2 regions of the Psychromonas sp. L1A2 genome follow, and region 2 is predicted to be linked to the other one. Evidence: predicted binding sites of a transcription regulator. Region 2 holds the regulator's gene; the other holds the start of a gene.
What was found. The regulator LexA, encoded in region 2, represses DNA repair genes until DNA is damaged. The targets are predictions, from matches to a motif close to TACTGTATNNNNATACAGTA.
Positions count from the first base shown of each region.

Region 1: the regulator LexA is predicted to act here: its motif matches at 979-998, upstream of dinB (DNA polymerase IV).

Region 1 covers NZ_WUAG01000001.1:2,388,405-2,391,532, reverse strand. Annotated here, with positions in the region: gene GQR59_RS10105 (heavy metal translocating P-type ATPase) at 1-832, opposite strand, end outside; gene dinB (DNA polymerase IV) at 1,074-2,183, shown strand; gene GQR59_RS10095 (universal stress protein) at 2,356-2,787, opposite strand.
Region 2 covers NZ_WUAG01000002.1:1,822,131-1,837,990, reverse strand. Annotated here, with positions in the region: gene metH (methionine synthase) at 1-169, opposite strand, end outside; gene metA (homoserine O-acetyltransferase MetA) at 976-1,893, opposite strand; gene GQR59_RS18395 (GNAT family N-acetyltransferase) at 2,053-2,538, shown strand; gene GQR59_RS18390 (SCO family protein) at 2,634-3,311, opposite strand; gene lexA (transcriptional repressor LexA) at 3,451-4,077, opposite strand; gene GQR59_RS18380 (type II secretion system protein N) at 4,231-4,980, opposite strand; gene gspM (type II secretion system protein GspM) at 5,011-5,490, opposite strand; gene gspL (type II secretion system protein GspL) at 5,490-6,689, opposite strand; gene gspK (type II secretion system minor pseudopilin GspK) at 6,686-7,690, opposite strand; gene gspJ (type II secretion system minor pseudopilin GspJ) at 7,690-8,325, opposite strand; gene gspI (type II secretion system minor pseudopilin GspI) at 8,312-8,704, opposite strand; gene gspH (type II secretion system minor pseudopilin GspH) at 8,709-9,284, opposite strand; gene gspG (type II secretion system major pseudopilin GspG) at 9,312-9,752, opposite strand; gene gspF (type II secretion system inner membrane protein GspF) at 9,792-11,006, opposite strand; gene gspE (type II secretion system ATPase GspE) at 11,008-12,531, opposite strand; gene gspD (type II secretion system secretin GspD) at 12,528-14,540, opposite strand; gene gspC (type II secretion system protein GspC) at 14,646-15,503, opposite strand; gene hslR (ribosome-associated heat shock protein Hsp15) at 15,807-15,860, shown strand, end outside.

The DNA of each region.
Region 1 (3,128 bases), on a different contig from region 2:
CGCGAAACTCTAAATATTTACCTAAACGAATCAACACAATGACTAATGCACTGGTTTCAAAATAAAGATGGGCAGTACTGCCTTCTAACAGCATATAAAGACTGAAGAAGTAAGCTGCTGAGGTGCCTAAAACAACTAATACATCCATATTAGCCGAGAAATTTTTGATACTATTCCAAGCGCCTTTATAAAAGCGAGCCCCAACAATAAATTGCAGTGGTGTTGCTAATGCTAATTCTAACCAAGGTGCTAACAATGGCGTGTCACTAAACACCATGTTTATCATTGCTAACCAAAATGGCAAACTTAATAAAACAGCGAACGCTAGACTTAATTTTTCTTGTTGTTGCTTTTTTTGTTCTTGTTGTTGTTTTTTCTGTAATTGTTGTTGTGAAGTAATTGCAATTTTACGTGTTAACTTATAAGGACTTAACGCGATTAACTGTTCAATAAATTGATCATTAATAAAGCTTTCTAAGGTTTCAATGTAAACCATTTGTGTTGCAAAGTTTGCTTTAACATCCAGAACTAATGGATGTTTTTTAAGGGCATTCAAGGTGGTTTCAACACAACTTGAACATGACCAATCAGCTTCAAAACTGATTTGTTGATAATCAGTTTGATAACCCTTTTTTTGTAATACCGATACAACTTCAGTTGCTATCGGAGTGGCTAATGCTGCTTCATCAATAGAGAGTGTCGCTTTTTCTAAAGTGATATTCACGTTGGCTTCAATGCCGTCAATCTCATTAAAAGCAGTGGTTAATTTGCTCGCACATGATGCGCAGTTCATTCCATAAACGGGAAATGTTACTTGTTGTAGTGCTGTCATAGAAGTTACCTCCGGCTTAATGTCTACTCAGAAATTACTGAATAGTTATTTGATAGATAAAGCCTAACCCTTCCCCTAAGGGTAATGTCAAACGTAGCATACAATTTTTATTTGTACTTGTAATTTTTGATTATTACCATAAAATTAACTGGATAAATAAACAGGTTTAAAGTAGATGAAAATGCAATTTAAGAGGTTGTTAAATAGCCATCTTACTTTTATGTCTTAAGGTTGCCCTAATATGTGTGCTGATGTGATCCTCCCTAAAAATAAGGTGACCTCTAAAGTTCAGGTTCAACGTAAAATTGTACATATTGATATGGACTCATTTTTTGCATCTGTCGAGATGCGCGATGAGCCCAATTACAGAGGCATTCCGCTTGCCGTCGGAGGCAGCACACTTCAACGTGGTGTAATAAGCACATGTAACTATGATGCACGTAAATATGGTGTGCATTCAGCAATGCCAACTTCCCAAGCTTTAAAATTATGCCCCCACTTAACCGTGGTACCGGGGCGTATGCAAGTTTATAAAGACATTTCTAAACAGATTCGAGCCATTTTTTTACGCTACACTCAAATCATTGAGCCGTTATCATTAGATGAAGCCTTTCTAGACGTAACAGATTGCAAACAATTACATGGTTCAGCGACATTGATTGCAGAAGCGATTAGAAATGATATCCGTAATGAATTGAACCTGACAGCTTCAGCAGGTGTTGCCCCTATTAAATTTTTGGCCAAAGTCGCGTCAGATATGAATAAACCTGATGGGCAATTTGTGATCCCGCCGAATGAAGTTCAAGGCGTCATTGATATGCTACCCTTAGAGAAAATACCAGGTGTAGGAAAGGTGAGTTTAAAGAAGCTTCACCAAGGCAATTTCTACCTTTGTGAAGATATTAAACATACCGATTATCGTGAATTACTGAGAAAATATGGTCGTATGGGCTTGTCATTATGGAATTATAGCCATGGTATCGATAATCGAGAAGTGATCACTGAACGTGAACGTAAATCAGTCGGCGTGGAGCGTACCTTTTCAACTAATATTTCTACTTTCGATCAGTGCTGGGAGTTCATTGAACAAAAGCTTTATCATGAATTAGATAAACGATTAGAGCGAGCTTCTCCATCGAAAGAGATCACAAAGCAGGGCATTAAGGTAAAGTTCGCTGACTTTCAATTAACAACGATAGAGCATGTACAAACGCAATTAGATCTCGCCCATTTTCGTGAACTTCTGCAAGAAATACTTCAAAGGCAAAAAGGTAGAGAGATTAGATTGCTTGGCCTCAGTGTCATGTTAAAACCTGAAGTAAAAGAACAACAACTTAAGTTAGACTTTTAACCTTTCTTAAATTCAGATAAACAATGCAATTCGTTTGTTAAGTGTCGTTGATTATTCCAGAGAAAATGTCAAATAAGCAACACAAGCTGAAGTCGGCTGAGTTGCTTTTAGATTGAAATAAAAACTAACTCAGCCTTATTACGCCAACACTAACCAATTAAATTAATTTAATCTAATCTAATCTAATCACCAAGGTTGATGCAGGAGATTTACGCACAATTCTTGAGGCATTTGGCCCAATTAATCGGTCGATCACATTCGGTTTATGTGCCCCTAATACAACCAAGTCAATTTTTAACTTTTTAATATTGTTCAATACCTGTTCATAAACAACGCCTACTTCAACAATACATTTAATTTTTTCTTGATTGGGCAAAGTGGTTTTGACCAGTTCACGAAGTTCTTCACTTGCAGCTAGTGCTGCTTTTCGTAGCGTACCTTCTTTAAAAAATGAGCCAACCCAAGAAGATCTGTAATCAGGTATCACGGTAATGATCGTCAGTTTTGCGTCATCCAGACTCGCTTGTTTTTCTGCTTCTATTAATATCGCAGCAGCTTCTTTTAAATAAGCTAAATCGATGGAACAAAGAATGTGCTTTTTCATATGAAAATCCTTCTCATGTTGAGTCTTATTGTTGGGCTTAAGTCTTACTGGCAACTGAGTTCATTACTTTATTATTCAACTTTTAATTGTTGAAATTGATTTTAAATTACCTTGTAAATCGCCTTTTCAATTTACTTTTAAATCGATTATTTACATTGAGTCTTGAAAGAAAATTGAATAAATATAGTTTGAATCATCTCATTTACTTTCTTATTGATATTGCGCAATAACTTAGTGTTGAATGATTGATTATACCGATTACATTAAATAAATGTTCTAAATTTTGCGCAGGAAAATGACTTAGTTTAAGACGTAAATTGAGGCCTTTCAAAGATTAAGTC
Region 2 (15,860 bases):
AATCATTATTACCTTTTAAATCAGAATTCCAATCTTTAAAGCGTTCGCCACGAAAGTCTGCTTCTTCAAATTTATGATCCTGGATCATGGTGCCCATACCACCATCAATCAAAAGAATGTGTTTTTCTAGTTGTGCTTTAATCAACGCACCACGATCGCTTACTGACATAGAGTTCCCTGCTACTTATTCTAAGATAAAAACCAATTCGTATAATAACATAAAAGTCATCAGCAAACCCTTTCAAAGCGGATAACGTCTTGAAATATTCTGTTATAAATTATGAATTTTTTGATAGTTGTAATAGGAGGAAATGATGGAAAAAATCAGTATCGACAATAATTAAACATAAAAAAGCGAGCTAAGTAGCTCGCTTTAAAAATAAAAGAACAATTTAATTGTGATTATTAAAAGTATCATTGATATTCATAAAAAATTAACTACTTACCAATAAACCTTTACAAATAATCCACTATCTAATTCGATAAAAATAAGTGTTAGAAACGCCCATTGGCAATGAGTTTTAAAAAATAAACTCCTAACTCTGACACTTACTTTTAATAAAATGATAAAACGTAATAATAATTAAGCTCCTGTATATTTGAATACAACCAGCATTAATTCCTAAAATCCAAGATGTTCCCTATAGAGGGGCTGAGCGCTTAGTATAACAACTCAATAGTTAATGATTTTAGAACACTGGTACGAGTAAAATTTAAAATAACTGTATACCTCCGTCTTATTTTTATTAAAAAATGTGAAAACCAAATAATGGTATTTCACGTAATAATAACGCTATGTTAAAAACCAATCTGTGAACTTCACAGAACCTTTTCGAAATAATCTATATTTCTATAACAACTTATTCGTTAAGCTCCTCGCTATTTATTTATCACTAAATAAGTATAGGATAGGTTTTAATCTTTGCCAGTTTATTGTTGTAATTATGATTAAAAATCTTAAATAATAATTATATGCTATTTCAAGTCGGTTAAATCATATGGTGTAACCTGATAAACACAATAATTTAACCAGTTATTATATAAAAGATTTCCATGACTACGCCAAGTGGCACGAGGTGCTTGATTGGCATCATCATTTGGAAAATAATTAACTGGAAGTACAGGCTCCAAATCTTCTTCGATATCTCTTAAGTATTCATTACTTAAAGTATGAGCATCGTATTCTGGATGCCCAGTAATAAATACTTGACGACAATCCGGGCTCGCAGCTAAGTAAACACCTGCATCTGGTGCATCAGCAAAAACGGTTAAATCAGTTTTACTTTGAATCTCATTGCTATTAAATTCTGCATAGCGCGATAAAGGAGCCCAAAATTGGTCATCAAACCCTCTAACAAGTGGATGCTGATGATGGTGAGTATTATGAGAATAAATACCAGATAACTTATCGTCTCTCGTTACTTTTTCTAAATCATAAAGTATTTTTAAGGCCGCTTGTGCAGCCCAGCAAAGAAAGAGTGTTGAAGTCACGTTATGACGAGACCAGTTTACGATTTCAGTAAACTTATCCCAGTAATAAACGTTTTCAAATGGAATTGTACCTAACGGCGCACCAGTAATAATGAACCCATCCCATTTCTGACTTTTTATGCGCTCAAAGTCACCATAAAATTTATCGAGATGCTTTTGCGGTGTATTTCGACTCGCTCTTGCATCAACACGCAATAACTCAATATCAACCTGTAACGGTGTATTTGATAATAAGCGCATTATTTGCGTTTCAGTTTCAATTTTTTTAGGCATTAAATTTAAAATTAATACTCGCAGTGGACGAATATTCTGATGACTAGCTCGTGATTCAGACATAGTAAAAATATTTTCAGATTTTAAAATATTTGATGCGGGTAAATCATCTGGAATACGAATTGGCATAGTTGTTCCCTTTAGAATTTTTCATTTAGACATCTAGAAGTCTAACACTAAAATTGAATTTAAAAACATAAAATTTAAATAAGGCTTTTACTGGTATCCATATAACCCATTAGTTAGACTGAAAAAGAGTATTAATTATCAGATATAAAAGGAATTAAGATGTTAGAGATTCAAACGGTTGTAGCTGACTTAAACAATAAACAGCACGCAGATGCTTACCTTAGTTTAATGTCGCATTATGCTTGTGATCCAATGGGCGGTGGCGAAGATATTAATGACTTTGCAAAACAAAATTTAGTCTCAACACTGCTAAAGCGAACAGATATTTTTATCGTTTTAATTTTTAGTAGTGAAAAGCCTGCTGCTTTATTAACAGCCATTGAAGGTTTTTCTACTTTTGCCTGTAAACCGTTATTTAATATTCATGATGTCGTTGTACATAGTGATTTTAGAGGGAATAAATTAACTCAACATTTATTCGAAAAAATTGAAGAGATTGCTAAAGCTCGTGATTGTTGCAAAATCACATTAGAAGTATTGAGTGGCAATGAAGTTGCTTGTAAAGCTTACCAACGTTTAGGCTTTTCTGATTATCAACTTGATCCAGAATTTGGCAGTGCTTTATTTTGGACAAAGAAAATTTAATCTACGTTACGTTAATTCTTCGCTTAAAGATGAATAAACCGCTTAGTCTTAGTTAACTGCGCGGTTATTCTAAAAACGGGTCAATGTTAGCTACCCTATTGATTAATTTCATTATTATATTGTTGCTGTAATTCTTTAATATCTTCAACCATTAAATCCATATCTACGCTATTAATACCTTGCTTATTAGGCACAGACTTAAACGTTGCATGCAACTTTCCATCCGGGTCAATTAAAACAATAGATGCACTGTGATCGACCAAATAAAAATCATCTGTATCACCCGCTTCAACAATGCCATAAATTAAACCAAGCTGTGTTACAAAAGGCCATAGTTGTTTATGTGTGCTCGTTACACCGATAAAGTTTTTATTAAAATAATGAACATAGTCTGCGAGTTGTTCCGCTTTATCTCGATTAGGATCAACAGAAACAAATACAACTTGAGTGGTTGTATTATCATCATTAGTTAAACTAGGATAAATACGATCTAAATCAGCGAGTGTAGTAGGGCAAACATCAGGACAAAAAGTATAACCAGCAAAGAAAAGCGTCCATTTCCCTTTTAATGATTCATTTGTAAAAGCAACTTTTCCCGCTTTTTCAAAAGCAAACTCATTTAAAATAATACGCGGTTTAGCTAAAAATAAAGCATTATTATCTGTTTCAAATGTATCACCATTTTTAGCATTTAGATTAATGGCTTCTAATCCACCTAACGCAAAAAATAAACCCACGATTACAATACTGCATATAATTATTATACGTTTCATTTTTTTACTCTATTTGCTCAAAGCAAGTGATGAAAATGCCAATAAATAGAATAACTATTTATTGGCATTTTCTTCGCTTTATTAATTTATTTACTGCATTTACTTAAGCGATTAAGTTACAAAGCAGATAGATAAACGTTTACATCCAATCAGCAGTACGAATAACACCAACTGCAATACCTTCAATATCAAATGATTGAAACTCTAAATCAACCTTAATGGGATCGAATAATGTATTTTCAGCTTTTAATGTTATTTGCTTACCATCACGATAAAAGCGTTTAACGGTTACATCATCTTCAACTCTTGCAACAACTACTTGGCCATTATTGATATTTTGGGTTTTATGTACAGCTAATAGATCACCATCCATAATACCAATATCTTTCATGCTTTCGCCCTGAACACGCAATAAAAAATCTGCCGCAGGATGAAATAAAGTAGGATCAACATTGTAATGAGTTTCAACGTGCTCTTGAGCTAAAATCGGCTCTCCGGCAGCTACTTTACCGATTAAAGGCAAGCCTTCGTTGGCTGCTTCATTATCTTTATGCTCACTAATAACGCGAATACCACGAGATGTGCCAGATAATATTTCAATCGCCCCTTTACGTGCTAATGCTTTTAAATGCTCTTCTGCTGCATTGGCACTTTTAAAACCTAGAATTCTTGCTAATTCCACGCGTGTTGGTGGCATGCCAGTCTTTGTAATTTGATCTTTTATTACGTCTAGGACTTCGCCTTGGCGTTTAGTTAACTCTTTCATTAGGATCTCCACGCGATAATAAACTGTAAACAAACACAGTGTATATCCATACATGGTTAAATACTAGTTAAGACTCTTCTTTTTATTATTAGATAGGAAATAAAGTCCAATAATGCTAAATAATGACCCAACAATACTCTATTAATTCATTACTTAAAGTTGTCCACTAAAGCTAAGTGTCGTTGCCCCACTTTCGTTTTTTGGGCCAATCCACGTTAATGATTTAGCAATCGAAGGAGCCAACTTATCGGTTCCTTGAATCTCTCCATTTAACTTATATATGCCGCCTTCGCCTAAACTAATATCTAAGGTTGTTGCTAATTCATCTGACTCTTGAGTAACAAATGCCGTAACCTCACCATTATCACATCCGAGATCAACAGTAGGAGAAGCTAAATTGACTACGCCTAACTGACTAGATACGACAGCATTTTGCCAAAGTACGTTACCTTGTAATTGTTCACAATAGGGTTTGCCTTGTGTGAATTCTTTAATGACTGCGGAAAAATCTCCTGAAATTTTAGCCGGCAAACGCATTGGCAATAATGTTAATAATTCTTTTGAACTTAAATCTAAAATAACATTTGATGCGCTTATCCCTGAAAAACCATAACGAACAATACCTTTACCAGACATAGCTTGAGAACCGTTGTTAAATGAAGCATCGGCCTCTAGGTTTAATGTAAGTAATGCCATTAACTGCACATCCCATTTTACATTATCAAAGCGCAATTTACGGTTAACTACAATTTGCTTGGCTTGCCCTTTCCAGATCGTACCTGTGGCATTATTAACTTTAATCGCTCCTCTAGGAAGCCAATCAACCACAACAGCCAAAGGCAAATTAACCACTAAAGTAATTAAGTAAACGAATACGACCAAAATGGCGATTTTAAATTTCATTTGAAACCTTTATTATGCTTGAATTTAACTCTAATAACTTAATGATAAGCGACTAACTTTAATCATGCCTTGAACTTTATCTTGGCTTATATCAACACTCGCAATCTGTACGTTATGTTGATTTTGCAATACGGTTATCCACTCTATAAATTGATTAAATTCAATTTGGTTTATAGAAAGATCAACTGTTCCATTACGACTTTGGATACGTGCGATATTAATCTGATTGCGTTTAGCTGTACTATTAATAAGCTGTGATAAATTTTGTGGTGTTCCCGTTTGGGTGTCAATCAGTCCAGCAGCAATAATTTTATTTGAATTAACTTCAACCCATTGTAAAGTTTGTTGAGCACTATTTAGTTTCTGCTGGCTAATCGCTAAATTATTAGCTAGTGGTTGCCATAAAAGAAAATAGACGACAGCGATAAAAACAACCACGGCAGAAATAATCGTTAATCTTTGTTCTCTTTCAGTGGTGTTTTCCCACCAATCTTTGATTTCTTCAAACATTATTTTACCCCTACAGTCACAACACCACTAATGCGATTTTTATTGTTACTTAATGCACCTTGCTTAAAGCTATATTGTGTTGGTATTTTTGACGAAAACTGCTCAAAAGCTTGAAAACTATCCGCACTAATCGCTAAGCTAATTTCTTGATTTTTACCATTAAATTTTAACGTTGATATTTGTAAACTTGGTACAGCCTTTAAACTAGGAAGAAGGTCATTTAACATAATCAATAGCCCAGAATCTTGCTCTGTAATTGATGCGTTAGCTAATAATCCCTTTAACTTTTTCTTAATACGGCTATATCTTAAAGGACTTTGTTCAGGAAAAGCTTGTTTATACACCGTCTCGACTTGCCCTTTCACTTGTAAGGTTTGTTTATCTATTTGCTCTGTTTGTACAAATAAGTTAACTAATAGCAGAACAAATAATACTAACGCCGCGATCGCTGGCGCTTTCCATTTATACAATTGTAAATTTCTTTCTTTCTTAACTGAAAATTCACCGGTTAACAGGTTGAAAGAATGTTGAAAACAACCTTCTGCTAATAATTGCATCGGTAACATCGCTTGCTCAGCTTGCCATTGTCCGAATGAATGCTTAGGTACAGGGCTATAACTTTTAATAATTTGTTGTGGATTATCTGATAGACGTAGCTGTAAAATATCATTGAGCATTTCACTATCACAACTCCAACCTTGGTATACGCTTTCACGTATCAGCCATTGTTTTTCTAATTGTAACGCTTGCCATTCATGCTCTTCTGGTAATGGTAACGCTAACGCTTCTGGTAGTAATCGCTGACAAAAAATATCTGCATCAGCTAACCAATCTAACCACATTTGTAATTTGCTTTTAAAACAGATAGCAACATCAACTAAATCAGTTTTTTTAGCCAATACTGAAAAATGTAGTTTATCCACATCACTGGCTAAATCATCTTCAAGCATATAAGGTAAAGCTTGTTGCATTTGACGCGTAAAATTGCCTTTTATCACCACTGATTTTAAGGTGACATCTACACTAGGCACTAAACAAATCACTTTTCGTGACTGTGCTTTTTCAGTTAACAATTGTAGGTCTTGAGCATTTTCTAAATCACCAGAAGCAATGATCTCTTTTTCACTATCAGACCAAATCAACCAATGAATAGTTTGATGTGCTTCACTTGCTAGGCGAATAATTAATTGTTCACTCACTGCGCATCTCCATTTCCTACCATGTCTTCTATTCCTGCAAATTGGAAACGAACCGTAGTTGCTTCCTCATCTTCTACTTTAAATAATGACTTTAATGCAATTGTTCGATCATCAAACTCTGCTGACCCGTATAATTGAAAATAATCGCTGGTTACACTTAATTGTGATTGTACGTCTTCCGGTATTATTTTATCTGTTAACAAATCTGTCTCTAAAAAGTCTGCGACCGAACTCCAGCCACTAGTAGGTCTATCATTTAATAAGTCTTGAAAGTCTTCTATTGATAAACCTAGTTCTTCTGGAAATAAAGCATATAAAACCTCGGCTTTATCTTGTTTGACCGTATTAACATTAATCAATTGTTCTGACGTGGGTAAAGCACACAAGTGTCTTTTTATATGATCATAAATATTACCCGTCACTCCTTGTACAGCTCTTAACTCAGAGATATCAACCATCAAATCATTGGCCGCTAAATGAGGGACATTTTGAGCTTCATAATATCTATCTTCTGCACCTTCTGACTCATCGACGGTATCATTATTATCAAGCCAATCTCGAGTTGACTCTGCAATAACATCAACACTAAAGTCCTCAACCTCTAAAGCATTTAGCAGTAGTTTAAATTGAGTCAAAGCTAATGGTTCAGTATCGTCTTCCTCTTCTACTGAAAGCGCATTAATATTAAAACAACTACGATAATCAACAATATTCCCAGTGATAGTGCCTTCATCGACAGGAAAAACCAGATCAGGTGTCGCCCAAGTTTGATCTAAACTGATCACTTCACTATCTTCAAAGTCACTCTCTAAAATCATACGACCAAGCTCTATAGTTGCTTGTCCATACCAATAAATTTTTTCAGAATAGTTGAGCCCTTCAGTACGTAATAAACTAGCTGTCATTCTGCCAGTCATAGTCGCAGCGATCGTTACCATAATAGCCAAAACCAGTAATACTGTAATTAATGCAATGCCTGCTTGTTTTTTATGGCTAGTCATTAATCACCCACCACACTATTAGGCAATATAAAAACACGTCTTAACTCACCATAATGCTTACTAGTAATAGTAATTTCAATACCTGTTGGTATTTCTGAAGAGGAGTTCCATGAGCTTACCCAATCGTCACCCCAGAATCTAAAGGTTAAGTTTTCAATATCATGGAGAATTACTTGCTGTTCAGGTTCTTTGCCCGATATGGTATCAGGGTGTAAATAATATAAACGCTGTAACTGCCCTTCTTGCACTCGATAGCCAACACGTAAAATATTTGATCGAGGCAATAAATTAAGAGGGTTAGCCCAGCCTAAGCGATTAAATTCAATACCTTGATAATCTGAATCTAAGGTATTTTTTCCTGCATATAAAACTTGTAAGTTTTCATCGTCAGTACTGCCAGTACGAGAGGCCCTTGCAACCATTTGCACAAAATCTCGCTCAATCAATAGCATACCTCGTTGAATTTCAACTAAGTTGTGGTCATGTTCTTTACTAATTTCACCACTACGTAAAACACCCTGTAAAATCTGATAAGCAGCAAAACTTAACACTGCAAAAATAGCAATAGCAATCAACAGCTCAATAAGTGTGAAACCACTATTTTTTTTATACTGATAGTTTCTATTGTTTAGCAACATAAGTCCTTATGTAACCAAGAGCTTGGCCATCTTTTCTGTCACTCACTTCTACATCTAATGCTCTAAATCTTGAGTTCGCTGTCTCTACTCCTTCATAGCGTAAATACCATTTAACACCGGCAAACTCTACTTCTTCTCTAACCCAAGCCAAACCAGGCCACTTTTCTTCTAATTTCAATTCGGCAAGACGATTACTTGCTATCCAAGTAGCAAATGTTTTTTGTTGTAAATAATTTTGATTATTTAAAGATTGAGATGCGGCTTGCATAACTGCCAATCCAGCTGTTGCAAGAATCACTAGTGCCAACATGACTTCTAATAATGTCATACCGCTTTTATTGTTGAGAGAGTGTTTATTATTAATTTGTTTTGTCATGCTACTACTCACTTAATATTTCGATTAAGCCAGTCATGGCGACTTTAACAGTGACAGTATGTTCTTCGTCACCGACATTAGAAAATTGATAACTAAAAGGGGTCACTTCACCACTGGACATAACATACACACTCGGCTGAATAGTACTTTCCTGTTCTTCTCCAATATCCACTGTATATGACTCATCGATGAATGAATCATCATTAACCGCACTTTGTGCAGCTTCAAGTTCACCCCAAACACTACCCGCTAAGTTATATTCAGCAATCACAGTATCAGGGAGTATTACATCGGCTTCGATACGAGAATTAATCAGTGGTAACCATTGTCTTTTATTAACGTCATACGAAGCAAATGTATAGCCTTGCTCATTAAATTGGATGCCAAATTCAGTGTTTAATATTAACGCCTGATCTTGGGCAAGTTGTAATAACGTACTAAAACGTTGCGCATGCCATTGGCTACCTTGGGCAGTACTACCTGAACTGGGTAAAGTCATTACTACACCAACAGAAATCATCCCCATTAATAACATAACAAGCATGATTTCTAAGAGAGTAAACCCTTGTGCTTTACGCATCGTTATCAACATTAATAATATAAACTATTATTTGTCATTTAAGTTCCAGTTACCGATGTCATCATCAGTCCCTTCTTCACCATCAAGACCAACAGAAAGAATATCGACTTTTCCTTTTTCACCTGGACTATTTAACACGTAGTCATTTCCCCAAGGGTCTTGAGGAAGACGCTTAATGTAACCATCTTCTCGGTAGTTACGTGGTGATGGAGTAGAACTTGGCTCTGTAACTAATGCTTCTAAACCTTGGTCAGTTGTAGGGTAAATACTATTGTCTAATTTATACATATCTAATGCATTTTCTAATGCCACTACATCAGATTTTACTTTTTGAATATCAGCTTTATCTTTATTACCGATTAAATTAGGAACAACCATGGCTGCTAGTACACCTAAAATCACGATAACCACCATGATTTCTAATAAAGTAAAACCTTTTTGTTGAGTAGTTGATTTGAAATTTCTCACTCTTTAATCCTTTTTTATTATATAAAACAAATGGCTCAGCTAACCTGATACCATATTATTAAGTGCCAAAATAGGCTGTAAAATAGCAGCAACAATAAACAAAACAACACAGGCCATCGAAATAACCAGTGCAGGTTCAAATAAACCCAACGCTAATGTTACTTGTGCTGAAAACTGTTTGTCTTGATTATCTGCAGATCGTTCCAACATATTGCCTAATTCACCGCTACGCTCACCACTCATGATCATATGTAACATCATAGGAGGAAATAGCTTAGTACTTTCTAATGCCCTACCTAAACTTGTCCCTTCACGAACACGTTCGGCAGCTTCACCTACTTTTAAACGAATGTATTGGTTACTTAACACATCCCCTGCAATACTCATAGCATCCAGTAATGGAACAGCACTACTGTTTAAAATACTCAATGTTCTTGCAAAACGAGCGGTATTTAATTCATTTGCAACTTTACCAACAACAGGCACAGTTAATAAATAGCGATCAAATCGTAATTGGTTCTTGGCTTTTTTGAGATACTGTTTAAACAGTAAAGAAGCAATAATACACAGAACAACAAAATAGAAACCATAAGCACTTACCGCATCACTAGCGGCAATCAAAAAAGTAGTCGAGCCAGGAAGATCTGCTCCCATATGTTGAAACTGTCCAACAACTTGAGGCACAACAGAGGTCAATAAAATAGCCACAACCGATATAGCAACAAGCGTTAAAACGATCGGATAGATCAAAGCTTGCATCATTTTACTTTTCATTTCTTGTCGTTGCTCAGCGTAATCAGCGAGCCGATCTAATACTTTTTCTAAATGTCCTGATTTTTCACCGGCGGCAACCATTGCACAGAATAAGTTATCGAAGATCATCGGATAACTACGCATACTATCAGCGAGACTATGTCCTTCAATCACGCCCCCACGAACCGATGAGATCATATCTTTTATTTTTGGTTTATCACATTGATCTGCAACGGCTTGTAATGATTCTTCAATAGGAATAGAGGAAGCAACTAAGGTAGATAATTGACGCGTAATTAAAGCAAGATCAGCGGTTTTAATTTTGCTTTGAAGAAAGCTCTTACCTGCTTTTTTACGCTTAACTGAAATAGCCTCTACTTCTAACGGAGTCATCCCTGCATTACGTAATTGTTGTCGTAACATACGCGCAGAGTCAGCCTCTTGAGTCCCTTTTTTTTGTTTACCTTTTGCGTCTAGCGCTTTATAAGAAAAAGTAGCCACACTAATCCTCTCTAGTTACACGTAAGATTTCTTCTAACGTAGTCAAACCCACTAAGACTTTCTGTAGTCCATCGTCTCGAATACTCTGAGAGGTTTTACGTATTTCACGTTCAATGGCTTGTTCGCCAGCACCAGTATGAATTAATTCACGTACCACTTCATTCACCACTAATAATTCATGAATACCTGTACGTCCTCGATAGCCTGTATGATTACAATTATGGCAACCAGCAGGTCGATAAATAATAGCTTCTTCGTTTTCAGCTTTACCTAAAATAACTTTTTCAGAAGCACTCGCTGGATGAGCCGCTTTACATTTCGGACATAACCGTCGCACTAAACGCTGCGCTAACACACCAAGAATACTTGAGGATAAAAGGAAAGGTTCTACCCCCATATCACGTAAACGGGTTACCGCACCAACGGCCGTATTAGTATGTAAGGTAGATAATACTAAGTGACCTGTTAAGCTGGCTTGTACTGATATTTCCGCAGTCTCAAGGTCTCGGATCTCACCAATCATAACAACATCAGGGTCTTGCCGTAAAATAGCACGCAGACCCCGCGCAAAGGTCATATCAACCTTTGTATTAACTTGTGTTTGACCGATACCGTCAATGGAATACTCAATCGGGTCTTCGACGGTTAATATATTCCTATCTCTAGAATTAATTTCTAATAAACCCGCATAGAGAGTGGTACTTTTACCCGAGCCAGTAGGACCAGTAACAAGGATAATACCGTGTGGTTTATGAATGAGGTTTTGCAATAAAATATGGTTTTGCTTAGTCATACCAAGCGTTGATAAATCTAATTTAACTGCATTTTTATCTAATAAACGTAATACAACACGCTCGCCATGGCTAGCAGGCATAGTTGACACACGAACATCAACCGCTCGACCACCGATACGTAATGAAATACGGCCATCTTGTGGGATACGTTTCTCTGCAATATCAAGCTTTGCCATTACTTTGATACGTGAAACCAATAAAGCCGCTAATTTACGTTGCGGTTTCAATATTTCACGTAATACACCGTCAATACGAAAACGAATAACTAATGTTTGTTCAAAGGTTTCGATATGGATATCTGAGGCTTCTTCTTTAATCGCTTCGCCTAACATCGCATTAATCAACTTAATGATCGGCGCATCATCTTCGGCTTCTAATAAATCGTCGTCCGAGGGTAACTCTTCAGCTAACGTAAAGAAATCATCAGCTCCCAAGTCTTGCATTAATTGTTGCGCTTCCAATGATGATGATTGATAAGCACGGGCAACAAGTCGGTCAAAGGTTTCATCATCGACCTGCTGAGTAGTAAAGGAGTGTCCAATAACTCGTCTAGCTTCTACTAATAAATCTACAGTAGGCACTTGCTTAAAACATAGCGCACTACTTTTACCATCGTGAGACATAACGAGCTCATGCTTTTTAGAAAAAGCAAAAGGCAATTGTCCCGAAGGCGTAAATTCAACGACCTCCGGATCAACAATCGCAGCATCAACATCGCTTAAATCACTCATATTGGTCGATCCGCTTCTTTAATTACACTTTCAACTTTTTTATCAATAAAAGCATCAGAATGCCCTATAAAAGTCTCAGGATCAATTTCAACTGGTTGTCCCCATTCAGGTAGAAGAGGCACATTACTATCAGGCATTAAAGCAATGCCTTTTTCATCTTCACCAAGTTGCACTTCTCGCATTAAGCTATACTTACGCTGGCTTAATTCTCTCATCGTTTGGTCATCACGAATAATGGTTGCACGTAAAAAGATCATTAAGTTACGTTTTTCAGTACTGCTTTTAGTCGAACGGAATAACCAACCGATATAAGGGATATCACCTAAGATAGGCACTTTATCAACGGACTCATTAACTTCTTCATCAATTAACCCACCAATAACGATGGTTTCGCCTGATTTTGCTAACACAGTGGTTTTAACTGAACGGGTTGCAAAAACAACATCCACAGAGGTTTGTCCTTGGATACTCGACACTTCTTGCTCAATGACCATCTGCACCGAGTCACCTTCATTGATTTGAGGTGTCACTTTCAGCTTAATACCAACTTCTTTACGTTCAATTGTTTGGAAAGGATTGGCATTTGTTGAGCTAGATGTAGAACCTGTTAGTACAGGTACTTCATCACCAACAATGAAACTAGCTTCTTGATTATCGAGTGTTGTTAAACTTGGTGTTGCCAGAATATTTGATGTACTAGTACTGCTTAAGGCTTGTAAAATCGCAGCCCAATCACTACCAACATAACCAGCAATTCCACCTGAAATTGAAGAAATAGTTGAGGCTAAATCTTCAAAATCATCTGAATCATTATCAATAGCATAAGCACCTGCTGCTAATTCACCAATAGAAGCTCCGTTATCATTAAACTGAGTACCAAGACCTGAAGTAGAAGCCCATTGCACACTTAAATTTACACCGTCACCTTCAGATACTTCAACGATAATGGCTTCAACTAATACTTGCGCTCTACGAATATCAAGCTGATGAATAATGCTGCTTAATGATGACATTAACGCGGGTTGTGCAGAAATGATAATTGAATTAGTCGCATCATGCGCTTGAATATTTACATTCGGTTGTTTATTTGTTGAGTTAGATGATTTACCTGCTTCTTCAAGACCTTGACTAACACCACTTAACACCTGAACAACCTCTTTGGCGTTGGCATATTTCAGATAAAAAACACGTGTATTACCATTATTTTTTAATTCGTTATCTAATGATTTAACTAGCTTAATAACACGTGCTCGCGTATTTGGTTCTCCACTAATAATAACTGAATTAGTTCTTTCATCAGCCACTAAGCGAGGTTTAAGCACACTAGTAGAGCTATTTTTTGAACTAGTAGATGTTTGTTGAATAGAGTTGATCATATTCACCATATCTAAGGCACTAGCAAACTCTAGCTTAACAATATCAACTTCTTGGTCACCGGCCCTATCAACACGCTGAATAATTTTGACTAAACGGTTAACAACCGCAGCACGCCCAGTGATCATAATTACATTTGAAGGATCGTAATGCACAACATTACCACCGCCAGCACTATCATTAAGTTGACGTAATAAAGGCGCTAATTCTCTTACTGAGACATTGATGACGGGCACAACGCGCGTAACCATTTCATCACCTTTGTATTGATTACCATCATCAATAACAGGAATGGCGGCTACTTTGGCATCTTTCGATTTAATAACTTTAAGGATGCCATTATCCATTTCAACGACAGCAAAACCATAAACTTCTAATACATTTAAAAAGAATTGATAATATTGCTTTTCATTAAGAAGGTCATAACTACGTACATTAATTTTACCTCGTACAGCAGGATCCAAGATAATTGTTTTCTGTAAGTTTTTACCAACAATATTAATAAACTCATTAAGATCGGCATTTTTAAAACTTGCTGAAAACTCAGCCGCTTGCACTAGAGTGGACTGTGAAAGTAAAATAAAAACACTGGCCCCTATTAGTCTGACCAGTTTTTTCTTAATCCCTAAAATCATTACACCAACCTCATTTTTACATATTTCTGTATATAGTCATTAGTTAATAAACGACTGTTATTAGTAGTTTAGTTGTCTAAACTTATTTTTATACTTGCTTTTATATTATGGAATACTAATAAATAACTCATTTAACTCACCATCACGATCAACCGTTAAGCTCATTTCCGTCATGGTAGGGAACTCTTTCATTAAGCCTAATGCTTGAGTTATATCGGTTAAATCGACCCCATTTAGTTCAATGACTAAATCATCTGCTTGTAATCCAGCTTCTTCAAATAATTCTGGTTTTTTACCTGGGTTAACTTTATAACCTTTAATCAGATTTCCATCTCGTACAGGAGAGATATTAATATAATCAAGTAATTTTCCTGGGTCTTCGACTAATAATTCTCTATTTAGATCTATCTCTGTTGTCTTTTTTGTACGGCTTCTACGTTTTTTAGAAGGAACATTAACTTCCTGCCCTTTTTCGATAGTATCCATTCTTTTATTAGCTTGTTCTAACCCATCTAAGATTAAGGTTTGCTTTTCACCATTAACATTAATAATGATTCGATCACTATAAATTTCAGTCACGATTGCATCTGTGCCTGGAATTTCAGAATCTATAAAATAGCTATCTTGCATTCTTTTATATTCAATAATGACACTTGAAAATTGTGGTTCAGACGATGCGACAATACCCACTAAGGTAAGTTTAAGACGTGTTTTAGGAGCTTCAGTCAGACTTTCGTTATTAACGACTTTATTACCTTCACCTTCATACTTCCCAAATAATAATTGCTGTTGTAATTTTTTAGTATTTAACGCAATCGCTTTATTTTCTATTTTTTGAGCCGTTGGACTCCAATTATAAGATGATTCTTTAACTGGGTATAAAGACCAAGTTAATACACCTGATTGATAAGCGATTAAAGCACAGATCACTGCCAGTATTATTTTCGGTAGTAGGGAAATCATAACCTCTATTCTCATCCTGTAACTAAATCATTAAATATCAATTCTTATTGCTGTCATATTAATGCTAACGAAGCTGTTTATAAAAAGATATCATAAGACAATTTCAATAATGGGACTTAGGCTATAAGTTTAAGGTGCAGTTGTCGATAAAATAACGACTTTATAATCAATATTATGGCATAAACACGCCTTGATTTATCTGCTTTTGACCCCATCTATAAATAATCAGTTCATTATTTTGTTTTAGTTTAGTAAATAAGTGCTTTTTGCTATACTACACTTCGCTTTTTCGAGTTATAAATTATGACAAAATCAACAGTCAGATTAGATAAATGGTTATGGGCATCTCGGTTTTAT